Regions from separate parts of the Janthinobacterium sp. 1L-D-8-B-C4 genome, predicted to be linked through region 2. Evidence: predicted binding sites of a transcription regulator. Region 2 holds the regulator's gene; the other holds the start of a gene.
The links. Region 2 encodes sigma-54, which starts transcription at its own class of promoters, with help from an activator protein. Its sites were predicted from a motif close to TGGCANGNAANCTGCTTT; they were not measured.
Positions count from the first base shown of each region.

Region 1: the regulator sigma-54 is predicted to act here: its motif matches at 5,504-5,521, upstream of AC0Z42_RS16390 (TorF family putative porin).

Region 1 is NZ_JBXAVX010000008.1:259,153-266,698, forward strand. It holds gene AC0Z42_RS16365 (PTS sugar transporter subunit IIA) at 1-185, opposite strand, end outside; gene gshB (glutathione synthase) at 195-1,157, opposite strand; gene gshA (glutamate--cysteine ligase) at 1,257-2,555, opposite strand; gene AC0Z42_RS16380 (ammonium transporter) at 2,738-4,294, opposite strand; gene AC0Z42_RS16385 (P-II family nitrogen regulator) at 4,306-4,644, opposite strand; gene AC0Z42_RS16390 (TorF family putative porin) at 4,656-5,423, opposite strand; gene AC0Z42_RS16395 (accessory factor UbiK family protein) at 5,692-5,961, shown strand; gene AC0Z42_RS16400 (YifB family Mg chelatase-like AAA ATPase) at 6,049-7,546, shown strand, end outside.
Region 2 is NZ_JBXAVX010000016.1:80,560-88,105, reverse strand. It holds gene hprK (HPr(Ser) kinase/phosphatase) at 1-133, shown strand, start outside; gene rapZ (RNase adapter RapZ) at 437-1,300, shown strand; gene hpf (ribosome hibernation-promoting factor, HPF/YfiA family) at 1,382-1,741, opposite strand; gene AC0Z42_RS23890 (RNA polymerase factor sigma-54) at 1,811-3,289, opposite strand; gene lptB (LPS export ABC transporter ATP-binding protein) at 3,294-4,052, opposite strand; gene lptA (lipopolysaccharide transport periplasmic protein LptA) at 4,052-4,630, opposite strand; gene lptC (LPS export ABC transporter periplasmic protein LptC) at 4,649-5,254, opposite strand; gene AC0Z42_RS23870 (KpsF/GutQ family sugar-phosphate isomerase) at 5,308-6,318, opposite strand; gene AC0Z42_RS23865 (monovalent cation:proton antiporter family protein) at 6,427-7,546, shown strand, end outside.

The DNA of each region.
Region 1 (7,546 bases), on a different contig from region 2:
ACGCCGGCGCCGTCGTCGAGGCGGCAGATGGCGGCCGAAGCCAGCTTCTGCACTTCGGCCAGGTCCTGATCGGCCAGCACGTCGATCGCTTCAAAACGCTCGGTCGGTCCGCGAAACACGTGCGCGCAGGCGGCAATGAAAGCCTGGCCCAGCGGCGCGTGTGTCATGAGCAAAATCCCTACCATATTGATTCCTTATGCCGTGTGCGCAGAAGACTGCGCCACGCCCTGCTCGACCGCATCGATAAACATGGCGGCCACGTCAAAACCGGTCTGCTGCGCAATTTCCTGGAAGCAGGTCGGGCTGGTGACGTTGACTTCCGTCAGGTAGTCGCCGATCACGTCCAATCCTACCAGCATCAGGCCCCTCGCGGCCAGGATGGGGCCCAGCTTTTCGGCGATTTCCAGGTCGCGCGCCGTCAATGGCTGGGCCACGCCCTTGCCGCCGGCCGCCAGGTTGCCGCGCACTTCGCCGTTTTGCGGAATGCGCGCCAGGCAATACGGCACCGGCTTGCCGCCGATCACCAGGATCCGCTTGTCGCCCTTGTCGATATCGGCGATGAAACGCTGCGCCATGATGGTCTGCGCGCCGTTCTCGCTCAACGTTTCGATGATGGCGCCCAGGTTCAGCGCGTCGGCCTTGACGCGGAAGATGCCGGTGCCGCCCATGCCGTCGAGCGGCTTGAAGATCACGTCCTGGTGCTTGGCATGGAAGGCGCGCAGGCGCGCTTCGTTCGAGGTGACCAGGGTTGGCGAGGTGAATTCCGAAAACTGCGCGATGGCCAGCTTTTCATTGTTGTCGCGGATTGCCGACGGCTTGTTGAATACTTTCGCACCCTGCTTTTCGGCCAGTTCCAGCAAATACGTGCCGTACACATACTCCATGTCGAACGGCGGATCCTTGCGCTCGATGATGGCGTCAAAAGTGGACAGCAGCACTTCCTCGCGTGACTCGACCTTGTACCAGTCGTGCTCGTCGCCGGTCAGGGTGATGTGCTGCACTTGCACCGTGACGATGCCTTCTTCCAGCGCCATGTCCTTCTGTTCGAAGGCGTAAATGGCGTGGCCGCGGCGGGCCGCTTCGCGCATCATGGCGAAAGTGGAATCTTTGTAAGTCTTGAAGCCTGCCAGCGGATCGGCAAGGAATGCAATTTTCATGAGGCGGTCCAGTCGGAATGCGGGAAGAAGAAGGCTTGATTCTAGCCGAGATCGCCAGGCGGGGTTCTGACCCCGCCTGGCCGGCCATGCGTCAGCGGTTCAATACACTTCGGGGTTCGGGTCCGTGCGTTCCATTTCCAGCGACGCGGCCAGCAAGGCCAGGCGCGCCACCACGCCGTACACATAGAAGCGGTTCGGCGCGGCCGTGCCCGGCTTGGCCTTCAGATCCGGTACCGCATGCTGCTGGGCAAACGCCAGCGGCACGTATTGCGAGCCGGGCGCGTTCAGGTTCTGGTCCACGCCCTTTTCAGCGTGCACGCGGTAAAAGCCTCCCACCACATAGCGGTCGATCATGTAGACCACCGGCTCGGCCACCGCATCCTTGATGCTTTCAAAGGTCGGCACGCCTTCCTGGATGATCACGTCGGTGACCAGCTGGCCATCCTTGACGATGGACATTTTTTCGCGCTGCTTGCGCGACAGGTCGCGCACTTCGCTGGCGTCGCGCACCGTCATGATGCCGGTGCCATAGGTGCCCGCGTCAGGCTTGACGATGACGAACGGCTTTTCCTTGATGCCGTATTCCTTGTACTTCTTGCGGATCTTGGCCAGCAGCACGTCGACGCTGGCGGCCAGCGCATCTTCGCCCTCGCCTTCCTGGAAGTTCACGCCGCTGCACTTGGCGTGGAAAGGGTTCAGCATCCAGGGATCGACGTCGATCATCTTGCCGAATTTTTTCACCACTTCATCGTAGGCCGTGTAGTGGTTGCTCTTGCGGCGCAAGGCCCAGCCCGCATGCAAGGGCGGCAGCAGGCTTTGTTCATGGATGTTTTGCAGGATGTCGGGAATGCCGTCGGACAGATCGTTGTTCAGCAAGATCGTGCAAGGATCGAAATCTTTCAAGCCCAGGCGGCGGCCATTGTTCAGGCGCACCAGCGGCTCGATCACCAGCATATTGCCGTCCGGCAGGGCCAGCGGCGTGGGCTGGGTAATCTCGGGCGACCAGGAACCGAAACGCACGTGCAGTCCCGTCTGGCGGAAGATCTGCATCAGGCGTGCCACGTTCTGCAGATACTGCGGCGTGGTGTTGTGCAATTCCGGCACGATCAAGAGGTTGCGGGCGTCCGGGCAATATTTGTCGATCGCGGCCATCGCCGCCTGCACCGACAGCGGCAGCATTTCGGTAGCCAGGTTGTGAAAACCGCCAGGGAACAGATTGGTGTCGACCGGGGCCAGCTTGTAGCCGGCGTTGCGCAAGTCGACCGAGCAATAGAATGGCGGCGTATGTTCTTGCCATTCCATGCGGAACCAGCGCTCAATGGCCGGCGTGGCGGCGAGGATCTTTTTTTCGAGGTCGAGCAGCGGTCCGGTCAGGGCCGTGACGAGATGGGGAACCATAGTTACATCCTTAAATTATGTGCAGTATTCAAAAAAGCACACAGAACTGCCGACTATATTACCGTGTAAGTAGCCCAAATCGGGGCAAAAGCCTTGTTTTAAAGACCTTCGCCGTTCCCCAGACGAAAAAAAGGCGCCTCAACGAGGCGCCTTTCCGGCAAAACAACTCACAACATCAATAATTAACCGTGGTAAGCCTGCTCGCCGTGGCTGCTGATGTCCAAACCTTCGCGTTCTTCTTCTTCCGGTACGCGCAGACCGATGACGATATCGACCAGCTTGTAGGCGATCACGGAAACCACGGCCGACCAGATGACCGTGGTGCCGACCGCTTGCGCCTGTACCCACACTTGATGGCCGATCGAATACGGATCGGTCGAGATTTTATTGGTGACATAGTCGAAAATGCCCTGGCCACCCAATTGTGGCGCAGCAAACACGCCGGTCAGGATGGCACCCAGGATACCGCCGACGCCGTGCACGCCGAACACGTCGAGCGAATCATCGGCACCGATCAGGCGTTTCAGGCCAGTCACGCCCCACAGGCAGACGATACCGGCCAGCAGGCCGATCACCAGGCCGCCCATCGGGCCGACAAAACCGGCCGCAGGCGTGATCGCCACCAGGCCGGCAACCGCGCCGGAAGCGCCACCGAGCATCGAAGGCTTGCCTTTGGTGATCCATTCACCGAATACCCACGACAGCGTTGCAGCAGCGGTCGCCAGCATGGTGTTGACGAAGGCCAAGGCAGCCAGGTCGCCTGCTTCCATCGAGGAACCGGCATTGAAACCGAACCAGCCCACCCACAGCAGGGAAGCGCCGATCATGGTCATCGTCAGCGAGTGTGGCGCCATCGATTCACGGCCGTAGCCGACGCGTTTGCCGATCATGATCGCGCCAACCAGGCCAGCGACAGCGGCGTTGATGTGCACCACGGTGCCGCCGGCGAAGTCCAGCGCGCCTTTTTGATAGATCCAGCCAGCCTTGGCGGCTTCAACCGCGACCGAAGCGGCGTCGGTGATCATGTCAGGACCGGTCCAGAACCACACCATGTGGGCCGCTGGCAGGTAGGCAAACGTGAACCACAGTACAACGAAAGCCAGTACGGCCGAGAACTTGGCGCGCTCGGCAAAGGCGCCGACGATCAGTGCGCAGGTAATCGCCGCAAACGTGCCCTGGAAGGCCACGAAGACGAACTCGGGAATGACCACGCCCTTGCTGAAGGTAGCGGCAACGGCAAAGGTGCCAGTGGCCGGATCCCAGATACCGTTCAGGAAGGCGCGGGCAAAGGTGCCGAAGAACGCATTGCCTTCAGTGAACGCCAGCGAGTAGCCATAGATGCACCACAACACGACCACCAGGGAGAACACCATGAACACCTGCATCAGCACCGACAGCATGTTCTTGGAACGCACCAGGCCGCCGTAGAACAGGGCCAGGCCAGGAATTGTCATCAGAATGACCAGGATGGCGCAGACCATCATGAAACCGGTGTCGCCCTTGTTGGGTACCGGTGCGGGCGCCGCCGCAGGTGCAGCAGCAGGAGCGGCGGCCACTGCGGCAGGCGCAGGAGCGGCGGCTGGCACGGCAAGCGGTGCGACTTCCGGCGTGGCGACAGCGGCCGTGGTGGCCGCGGCAGCTTCCGGTTTCGCAGGTGCATCGGCAAAACTTGGCGCGGAGACGCCAAATGCAAACAGACAGGCTACCCCAGCTAGCAATTTTGTTATATTTTTACGCATCAATATTCCCCTTAGAGCGCTTCGTTGCCGGTTTCGCCGGTGCGGATGCGGATGACTTGTTCCAGAGTGGTGACGAAAATCTTGCCATCGCCGATTTTACCGGTACGCGCGGCGCCTTCGATCGCTTCGATGGCCTGGTCGACGATGGCGTCATCGACGGCTGCTTCAATCTTGGTTTTTGGCAGGAAATCGACCACGTACTCGGCGCCACGGTACAGTTCCGTGTGGCCTTTCTGGCGGCCGAAACCCTTCACTTCCGTGACGGTAATGCCTTGCACATTAATAGCTGACAAGGCTTCGCGCACTTCGTCCAGCTTGAAGGGCTTGATGATCGCGGTAATCATTTTCATGGCAATCTCGCTTAAAAAGTTTTGGAAACAGTCAGTACTGCACCGGTTTTGGCCAGGTTCTTGCCGTTCGGCGCGAAGGAATCGATATTCGCCTTGACCGCCGCCAGCGACACGGTCACCACGCCGTAGTCTTTGGTCACGCCGATCTTGTAATCGTTGTAGCTGAGGGAACCGTTATGGGCGACCTTCTGGTGGCCGGCGTGCAGGTTCAGCATATAGCCGTCGGTGATTTCGACATTGGCGCCGACGTCGAGATAGCCGCTGTTCTTGCTGTCGGCCACGCCGAACAAATTAGTGGTCGAGTGGGAATACTTGATATAGGCAGGACCGAAACCGAGCTGGCCATACAGTTCAAAGGTATTGGCGTTGGTGCTCAGGCCATTCGACGGGTAGAAGTAGTACAAGCCGCCCACGTCGTAGCTGATGCCCTCGCTGATCTCGCCGCGCTTGCCGCCGTAGACATCCCATTCGATATTCGTGTCGCCACCACCGTCCTTGATCCATTTGATGCTCGACAGCCAGGTGCCCAGGTACAGGCCGGTCGGATTGTGCGTGTAATCGGCGCCGCCGCTGATGGCCGGTTTCAAACGCGTTTGCGACACGCCGCGATAACGGTAGTCGCTGGTCAGGGCCACGTTGTACGCCACCACATTGTCAGGCACTGCTTCGGCCGCGGCTGGCGCTGCGGCAACTTCCTGCGCCATGGCAGCACCGCACATCGCGGACATGGCAAATGCCAGCGTAGCTGCTACAGTCATGCTCTTGGACAGATTCTTCATGGCGATTCCCTTTTATTGAACTTTTAAAGCGGTTGAGGTTTAAAATCTGGTCTGGCGATCACAAAGCGTTCATTAACTCTTTAGCAGAATGCGTGCCAGCTTCATTGCCACCTTGACAGCTGAATTTCCGTCCATACATAGCCTGCAAGCCCTAGGAAATACGGAAGATGGCCGAGCAATCTTGTTGAACCTTTCACTTTCGCACCACATTAAAGCTGATGTGCACCGCAATGGTGCGATGCACTTGCAGCACCACTAAGGACATACCATGGACATGAATACTTTCTTTAACGATTTGCAGGGCAAGATCCACCAGGCCATCGAAAATTCGCCGGCCAAGGATATCGAAAAGAACGTGAAGTCGATGATGACCCAGGGCTTCGCCCGCCTGGACCTGGTCACGCGCGAGGAGTTCGATATCCAGGCACAGGTACTGGCCAAGACGCGTGCCAAACTCGATGCGCTCGAACTGCGCGTGATCGAACTCGAAGCACGCCTGAATGACTCCAAAACAGTCAATGTCAGCAAGCCCCTGTAAAGCAGTCAGTACTGGCGAACCTCAAGCGTCATGCCCAAGCAAGCACTAGACTGATCCTGCCCGCGCACCGCGGTGCAGGGAGATGTCATGAGCCTGGCAGTCTTGAAAAGCCGCGCCCTGGCCGGCATGGAAGCACCCGAGGTCAATGTCGAAGTGCATCTCGCCAATGGCCTGCCCTCGTTTACCATCGTTGGCCTGCCTGACACCGAAGTCAAGGAGTCACGCGACAGGGTGCGTGCCGCGCTGCAAAACTGCGGCTTCGACATGCCGGCCAGGCGCATCACGGCCAACCTGGCGCCAGCCGACCTGCCGAAGGAATCGGGACGCTTCGACCTGCCGATCGCGCTGGGCATCCTGGCCGCCTCTGGCCAACTTCCCGCCGAACGACTGCATGAATATGAATTTGCCGGCGAGCTGTCGCTGTCGGGACAGTTGCGGCCCATCCGTGGCGCGCTGGCGATGACGTTTGCCATGCAACGCAGCAAAAGTGGCGCGCCGCGCGCCTTCATTTTGCCGCACGCTAATGCTGATGAGGCAGCGCTGGTGCCGAACGCCAGCATCTATCCGGCCCACAGCCTGCTCGAAGTGTGCGCCCATTTTGCAGCGCGCGATCAGCGCACCGCCCTGCAGCGGCACCAGCCAGCCTTGCTGGCGCCGCATTTTTCCTATCCCGACTTTGCCGACGTACAAGGACAGCACCATGCGCGGCGGGCGCTGGAGGTGGCTGCCGCCGGTGGCCACAGCCTGCTGATGGTGGGGCCGCCCGGCGCCGGCAAGACCATGCTGGCCAGCCGCTTTCCCGGCATCTTGCCGCCGATGAGCGATGAAGAGGCACTGGAAGCGGCGGCCGTACATTCGCTGGGCGGCAACTTCAAGGTGGAAAACTGGAAACGCCGGCCGTATCGCGCGCCGCACCAGACGGCCTCTGGCGTGGCCCTGGTCGGTGGCGGCAATGTGCCGCGTCCCGGAGAAATTTCACTGGCCCATTGCGGCGTACTGTTTCTCGACGAAATCGCCGAATTCGAGCGCAGGGTATTGGACGTGTTGCGCCAGCCGATGGAGTCCGGCGTGATCACCATTTCGCGCGCGGCGCGCCAGGCCGAGTTCCCGGCACGTTTTCAACTGATCGCCGCCATGAATCCCTGCCCCTGCGGTTATCTGGGCCATGCGTCCGGCCGCTGCCGATGCACCCCGGACGCCGTGCTGCGCTACCATGGCCGGCTGTCGGGTCCGCTGCTCGACCGCATCGATTTGCAAATCGAAGTGCCGGCCATGGCGCCGGCAATGCTGGGCGCGAAGGCGGTTGCCGGTGAAAGCACGGCGGCGATCGCCGCGCGCGTGGCGGCAGCGTTTGCCTTGCAGCTGGCGCGCCAGGGAAAAGCCAACCATCAACTGGACAATCAGGAAATCGCGCTATATTGCCAGCTCGACGCACCTGGCGAACAGCTGCTGCACGGCGCCATGCTGCGTCTGCACTGGTCGGCACGCACCTATCACCGCGTATTGCGTGTGGCGCGCAGCATTGCCGACCTGGCCGGCAGCAGCACCATCACCAGAGTGCATGTTGCCGAAGCCATACAGTACC
Region 2 (7,546 bases):
CCCCGTCGCCGCCGGCCGCAATATCGCCGTGCTGCTTGAAGCAGCGGTGCGCAATACCATCTTGCAGCTGCGCGGGATTGATACGCTGCAGGAATTCATGGAGCGGCAACGACTCGCCATGAGTGGCGATTAATGTTGCCAAGGAGTTCGCCCTTGCAAGGGCGAACCGTTACGCAGGCACGAAGCGGTGCTTCGTGAATTCCCTGCTGCACCAATGACTCGCCATGAGCGGCGATTAATGTTGCCAAGGAGGTCACCCTTGCAAGGGCGAACCGTTACGCAGGCACGAAGCGCTGCTTCGTGAATTCCCTGCTGCACCAACGACTCGCCATGAGTGGCGACTGAGGCCGCGGGCAGCCTCCATATTCAATTGCAATAAAATGTAAAGACGATTGCCGCGGCACGCGCAGGCAGTCTTTATTGTATGATCGCGCCTATGCACATCATTCTACTTACCGGCATTTCCGGCTCCGGCAAATCTGTTGCACTCAAGGTGCTGGAGGATACCGGTTTTTACTGTGTCGACAACCTGCCGCCCGCTTTGTTGCCGAGCCTGGTGCAAACCTTGCTCGACGAAGGCACCAACAGGCTCGGCGTGGCGGTCGATGCACGCAGTGCGGAATCGCTGACTAGCCTGCCGCACAATGTGGCACTGCTGCGTGCGCAGGGGCATGACGTCAAGGTGCTGTTTCTGACCGCCACCACGCATTCCCTGGTGGCGCGCTTTTCGGAAACGCGACGCAGTCATCCTTTGTCGCATGAATTGCTTCCAGGCGAGAATCCGGCCAGCCGCCGCACGCTGATCGAATGCATCTCGGAAGAGCGCGAGCGGCTGTCGGCGATACAGCAACTGGGCCATGTGATCGACACCTCGGAGCTGAGCGCCAACAAGCTGCGTGCCTGGATCAAGGATATCGTCGCCTCCGAACGCGCGCCGCTGACCCTGTTCTTCGAATCGTTCGCCTTCAAGCTGGGCGTGCCGCTGGACGCCGACTTCGTGTTTGACGTGCGGGCCCTGCCCAATCCGTATTACGACCTGGCGCTGCGCCCGCTCGATGGCCGCGACGCGCCGGTGATCGCTTTTCTCGATGCCCAGCCCAGCGCCCTGGAACTGTTTGCCGATATCCGCAATTTCGTGGAAAAGTGGCTGCCGTCGTTCAAGTCCGACAACCGCAGCTATCTGACGGTGGCGCTCGGCTGCACCGGTGGCCAGCACCGTTCGGTATATATGGCGGAACACCTGGCGCAGTATTTTGCCGACCGCGAACGGGTCGTGCTGCGCCACCGCGAGCGTAGCTGAGCCGGAAAAATGGGCGCAAAAAAGGGCGCGAAGTAAACACAGCGCGCCCTTAGTTGATCACAACAATCCGGAGCGGCAGGCCTAGACGGCGGCGGCTTCTTCAGGAGTGTTGTCTGGCAGATGCTTGATCGCCTCTTTACCGTGCCCTTGCACTTTGGTTTTGTACTTCATCACTTGCCGGTCCAGCTTGTCGATCAGGCTGTCGATCGCGGCATACAGGTCTTGCGCCAGGCTTTCCACGTAGACGGTCTTGCCGCTCAGTCGCAGATTCACTTCGGCCTTCTGGCGTTTTTCTTTCTCTTTGAGGTTGTCGACGGTCAGAATCACGGCGATATCGATAACGTGATCGAAATGGCGTTTCACGCGCTCCAGTTTGGTTTGTACGTATTCACGGATGGCTGGTGTCACTTCGAGATGATGTCCGCTGATGGTGAGATTCATACACACTCCTAAAGATGATCGGGTTCGTGCGGTGGCCATCGTTCCGGCCCGCAGAGGAACCGAAAAAAACTACAAAGACTTACGCAGACTCACTGGCGGAATTTTCAACGCTTCCCGGTATTTGGCAACAGTACGTCGCGCAATCACCATGCCTTGTTCCCCCAGCATGTCCGCAATCTTACTGTCGGATAAAGGATTTTTAGGGTTCTCTGCTCCTGTCAATTGCACGATCAAGGCACGTATCGCCGTCGATGACGCCTCCCCTCCTGCTTCGGTGGCGACGTGGCTGCCAAAGAAATACTTCAACTCAAACATTCCATGCGGGGTCAGCATGTACTTTTGGGTTGTTACCCGCGAGATAGTACTCTCGTGTAAACCCAGTGTATCAGCTATTTCGCGAAGCACAAGTGGCCGCATGGCAACTGCGCCATGCGAGAAAAAATCCTTTTGCCGTTCCACTATCGCCTGCGCCACGCGCAGGATGGTGTCGAAGCGCTGGCGCATGTTCTTGATCAGCCACTTGGCTTCCTGCAACTGCGCGCCCATGCCGCCCTCGCCCTTGCCTTGCTTGAGCAGGTTGGCGTACATGGCGTTCACGCGCAGGCGCGGCATCACGTCATTGTTGAGCGACACCTGCCAGCCATTGCGGGCCCGCTTGACCACCACGTCCGGCACCACGTAATCGGACACGTCGGACGCAAACACGGCGCCCGGGTGCGGGTTGCACAAGCGAATCACGGTCTGCGCTTCGCGCAAGTCTTCATCGTCGCAATCGAGGGCTTTTTTCAGCTTGTTGAAGTCGCGCTGGGCAAACCAGGCCAGGTGTTTTTCAACGATGGTCAAGGCCATGCGGCGCGTCACCAGCGCCACCTGCGGCAGGCGTTTGATCTGCAGCGCCAGGCATTCGGACGCATTGCGCGCACCCACGCCGGGCGGATCGAAACTTTGCAGCAGCGACAAGGCGGTGCGCAGTTCGTCGGCGTCGACTTCCAGTTCCTCGGGCAGGCGCGCCAGGATATCGTCAAGCGATTCCTCCAGGTAGCCATTGTCGTCGAGCGCATCGATGATCAGTTCGACCAGCGCGCGGTCGCGCAGTTCCAGCACGGTCACGCGCATCTGCTCCATCAGGTGTTCGCGCAAGGTGCAATGATGGGCTTCCAGTTGCGGGCGGGAATCCTCATCGTCGGGCGCCTTGCCGCGGCTGGCCTCGTTCCAGTCGCTGTCGCCGCCTTCGGGCGCGGCCGTGCTCTCGCCGCCTTCACCATCGAACGTTTCCGCTTCGGCCGCCGGCGCCGGCGCTTCCTGGCCAGGCGGCGCAGGCGGCGCTTCGCCTGGCGCAGCAGTCGAACTCAGGGCACCATCGGACAGCAGGCGCAAGGAACGGTCGAGCGGATCGTCGAGACGCTCCAGCAAGGGATTATCGGTCAGCAATTGCTCCAGCTCCTGGTGCAATTCCAGCGTGGACAATTGCAACAGGCGTATCGATTGCTGTAATTGCGGCGTCAGTGCCAGGTGCTGCGAGGTGCGCAGCTGCAGTGATTGTTTCATCGGCTTACATGCGGAAATGTTCGCCCAGATACACGCGGCGCACCGACTCGTTGGCGATGATGTCGTCGGGCCGGCCTGATGCCAGCACCGAGCCCTGGTTGATGATGTAGGCTCGGTCGCAGATGCCCAGCGTTTCGCGCACGTTGTGGTCGGTGATCAGCACGCCGATATTGCGTTCTTTCAAAAACCGCACGATGCGCTGGATTTCGATCACGGCGATCGGATCGACGCCGGCGAACGGCTCGTCGAGCAGCACGAAACGCGGGTCGGTGGCCAGCGCGCGCGCGATTTCCACGCGGCGCCGTTCGCCGCCCGACAGCGACAGCGCCTGGTTTTCGCGCAGCTTTTCAATCTGCAAGTCGGCCAGCAATTTGTCGAGGCGCTCCTCGATCTCGGCCTTTTTCAAAGGGCGGCCGTCGACGGTCTGGATTTCCAGCACGGCGCGGATATTGTCTTCCACCGTCAGCTTGCGAAACACCGACGCTTCCTGCGGCAGGTAGGACAGGCCCATCTGCGCGCGGCGGTGGATCGGCAGGCTGGAAATATCGACGCCGCTGATATCGATGGTGCCGCCGTCGGATGGCACCAGGCCGACGATCATGTAGAACGAGGTGGTCTTGCCGGCGCCGTTCGGACCCAGCAGGCCCACCACTTCGCCGCATTCGACCTGCAGCGACACATCATGCACGACCTGCCGCTTGCCATAGGTTTTCTGCAGTCCCCGCACGATCAGGGTGCTGCCGCAACGTTCATTCTTGTTCATTATTTTTTCCCTGGCGCGGGCGCGGCGGGCGTTTTGTCTGCCGCCGGTTTGTTCTTCGGCTGGATCACCATGCGCACGCTGCCGGCGCCGGGGGCGCTGGTGCCGCTGTCGCTGTTTTCCATATTGAATAATTCATTGCGGCTGTCATACGAAATGAAGGCGCCATTGGCCACGTCGGTCGGCTTGGTGCCTTGCAGGCGCGTCAGCTTGGCCCTGGAAAACAGTTTCACGACTTCGGTCTTGTTGTTGTATTCCACCCGTTCCGCTTCGCCTTCGACCCACAGGTCGCCTTCGCCGTCGCGCTTCTGGCGGAAAGTGGCCAGCTTGCCCGCTTCGCCCCAGAAGGTGATGAACTGGTAGCCCTGCGGATCTTCCGTGATCAGGGCGCGCCCCGCCTTCATGGTCAGCGTGCCTTTCACCAGCACCACGTCGCCGGTCAGGGTGCGGGTCTGCTTGATGTCGTCGACCTGGCCGCGCTGGGCGGTGATGACGGCTTCTTTTTCGGAATCGGCCTTTTCGGCATGGGCAGCGCCCATCACGGCCAGGGAAAACAGGCTGAGCAGCAAGATTTTTTTCATTTGATAGTGTCCTTTTATTTATTTGGCCGGCACGGCTTTGCGCGGCGGAATCACGATGCGCACCGAGCTCGGCACTTCCACCACGCTGGAGGCATTATTGGCCTTCAGGCCCACGCCGGTCACATGCGAACGCCCCGACAGCAGGTCGACCGGCACGGCCGACTCCATCCGCTCTTCATCGGGGAAAATCGTCAGCGCCTCGGTTTTCAGCGTCATGTTCTGCGTTGTCGGACTGGCCACGCGGTCGATCACGACCTTGCGCGACAGTTGCAAACGCGTATTGCCCTGGTCGATATGCGCCAGTTCGGCCGTCATGTTCAAGGGCGGCACGCCCGGGCTGATCTTGCGCACGAAAGGCTGGTCGATATCGGAAGAGTCATCGGCCGGGTAATGCGTGAGCTTGGCGCCGGAAACGATATAGCTGGGCTTGCCCTGCAAGTCCATGCGCACCAGGCTGAAATTGGTGACGAAATAATCGGGCTCGTCCAATTTTTTGCCGGCACTGACGTCCTGGCTGCTCTTGTTCATCACTTCGAGCAGCCAGAAGCTGCCGAACGCCACCGCAACGGCGCCCAGCACGGTAAAAATCATGCGCCAGCGATGGGCGCCTTCTGGCTTACGCATAGTGTTTCACTCTCAAAAAAAACGTCCGCCGCCCACAGGCAGCACAGCGGGCATCAGATGACCTTGGCCTGCGTCAGGTCATGAATATGCAAGGCGCCGACCAGTTTGCCGTCAAGGTCGACCACCAGCATCTGGTTGATGCGGTGCTGTTCCATCACGGCCACCGCGTCGACGGCCAGGCGTTCGGGCGCGATGCTGCGCGGCTGGGCATGCATCACGTCGCGGATCGCCACTTGCGTGAAATCCTGCACGCGCTCGAACATGCGGCGCAAGTCGCCATCGGTAAATACGCCCACCGGGCGATCTTCGGCATCGACCACGGCCGTCATGCCCATGCCCTTTTTCGTCATTTCTTCGAGCGCCTGCAGCAGCGAGGCGTCCGCCGGCACTTTCGGCACCCGCTCGCCGCTGCGCATCACGTCATGCACATGCGTGAGCAGGCGGCGGCCCAGGGCGCCACCGGGATGCGAACGGGCAAAGTCTTCTTCCTTGAAGCCGCGCAAGTCCAGCAGCGCGACGGCCAGCGCATCACCGAGCGCCAGGGTGACGGTGGTGCTGGCGGTCGGCGCCAGGTTCAGCGGACACGCTTCTTTTTCCACCGAAACATCAAGGTGAACGTCGGCCAGTTGCGCCAGGCTCGATTGCGGCTTGCCGGTCATGGCGATCAGCACGCCGCCCATGCGCTTGACGACCGGCATGATGGCCATCAGTTCGGCCGATTCGCCCGAGTACGAGATGGCGATGAAAGCGTCATCCGAAGTGACCATGCCCAGGTCGCCATGGGCCGCTTCGGCCGGATGCACGAACATGGCCGGCGTGCCGGTCGAGGCCAGGGTGGCGGCGATCTTGCGCGCGATATGGCCGGACTTGCCGATGCCCGAGACCACCACGCGGCCCTTGCATTCGAGCAGCAGGGCTACGGCGCGGCCCACGCTGTCGTCGGTGGCCAGGCGCGCGTGCAGCGCAACGATGGCGTCGGCCTCGATCTGCAAGGTGGTGCGGGCCAATGTCACGGCGCGCTCGCTTGTCGCTTTCATGTCACTTCGATCAAAAGCTTTCTGCATTGTTTTTTCATGGGTTACACTCATCCCCAAAGTATAAACGAATTAGGAAAGCAAAAAACTTGCCAGTCACAACAAACAACGATTTCCACTGATCACCCCGGGCAACCCATGTTTTCCTCGCTAGAATTAACCCTGATGTTACTCGGCAGCGCCGTGCTTGGCGTGGTTGCTTTCAGAATGTTGCACCTGCCTCCCATGCTCGGCTACCTGGCGGTCGGCATCGTCATCGGCCCCCATGCGCTGGGCCTGGCTGCCGAAAATGAAGCGAGCCATACGCTGGCCGAATTCGGCGTCGTCTTCCTGATGTTTTCCATCGGGCTCGAGTTTTCCCTTCCCAAGTTTCTTGCCATGCGGCGCATCGTCTTCGGCCTTGGCATGGCGCAGGTGGTCACCACCATCGTCGCCACCGTCGTCTTCGGCTGGTTCGTCGGGCGCTATCTGTCGGCCTATTTTCACCTCAGCTGGCAGGCCGCGTTTGCCCTCGGCGGCGCGCTGGCCATGTCGTCGACCGCCATCGTGTCAAAAATGCTGACAGAACGGCTGGAGCTTGAAAGCGAGCACGGCCGCAAGATCATCGGCATTTTGCTGTTCCAGGACCTGGCCGTGGTACCGCTCCTGATCCTGATCCCGGCGCTGACCAAGGACTCCGAGAACCTGGCCGAAACGCTGGCCTGGGCCGGCGCCAAGGCGGTGGTGGTGCTGATCCTGCTGCTGTTCCTGGGGCAAAAAATGGTGCGCGGCTGGCTGACCATCGTTGCCAAGCGCCGCTCGCAGGAACTGTTCATGCTCAACCTGCTGCTCATTACCCTGGGCGCAGCCTGGATCACGGAAAGGGCCGGACTGTCGCTGGCGCTGGGCGCTTTTGTTGCCGGCATGCTTATTTCCGAGACCGAATTCAAGCACCAGGTGGAAGAGGATATCAAACCTTTCCGCGACGTGCTGCTGGGCCTGTTTTTCATCACGGTCGGCATGCTGCTCAATATCCGCGTGGTGCTGGACAACTGGTGGCTCGTCTTGCTGCTGCTGTGCGCGCCCGTGCTGCTGAAATTTGCCCTGATCGCCGGCCTGGCCAGGCTGTTCGGAGCCTCCCAGGGCGTGGCCTTGCGCACCGGACTGGGGCTGGCGCAAGCGGGCGAATTCGGCTTCGTGCTGCTCAATCTGGCCGGCGGCATCAGGCTGATGGACCCGTTCGTGGTGCAGGTGGTGCTGGCGGCGATGGTGCTGTCGA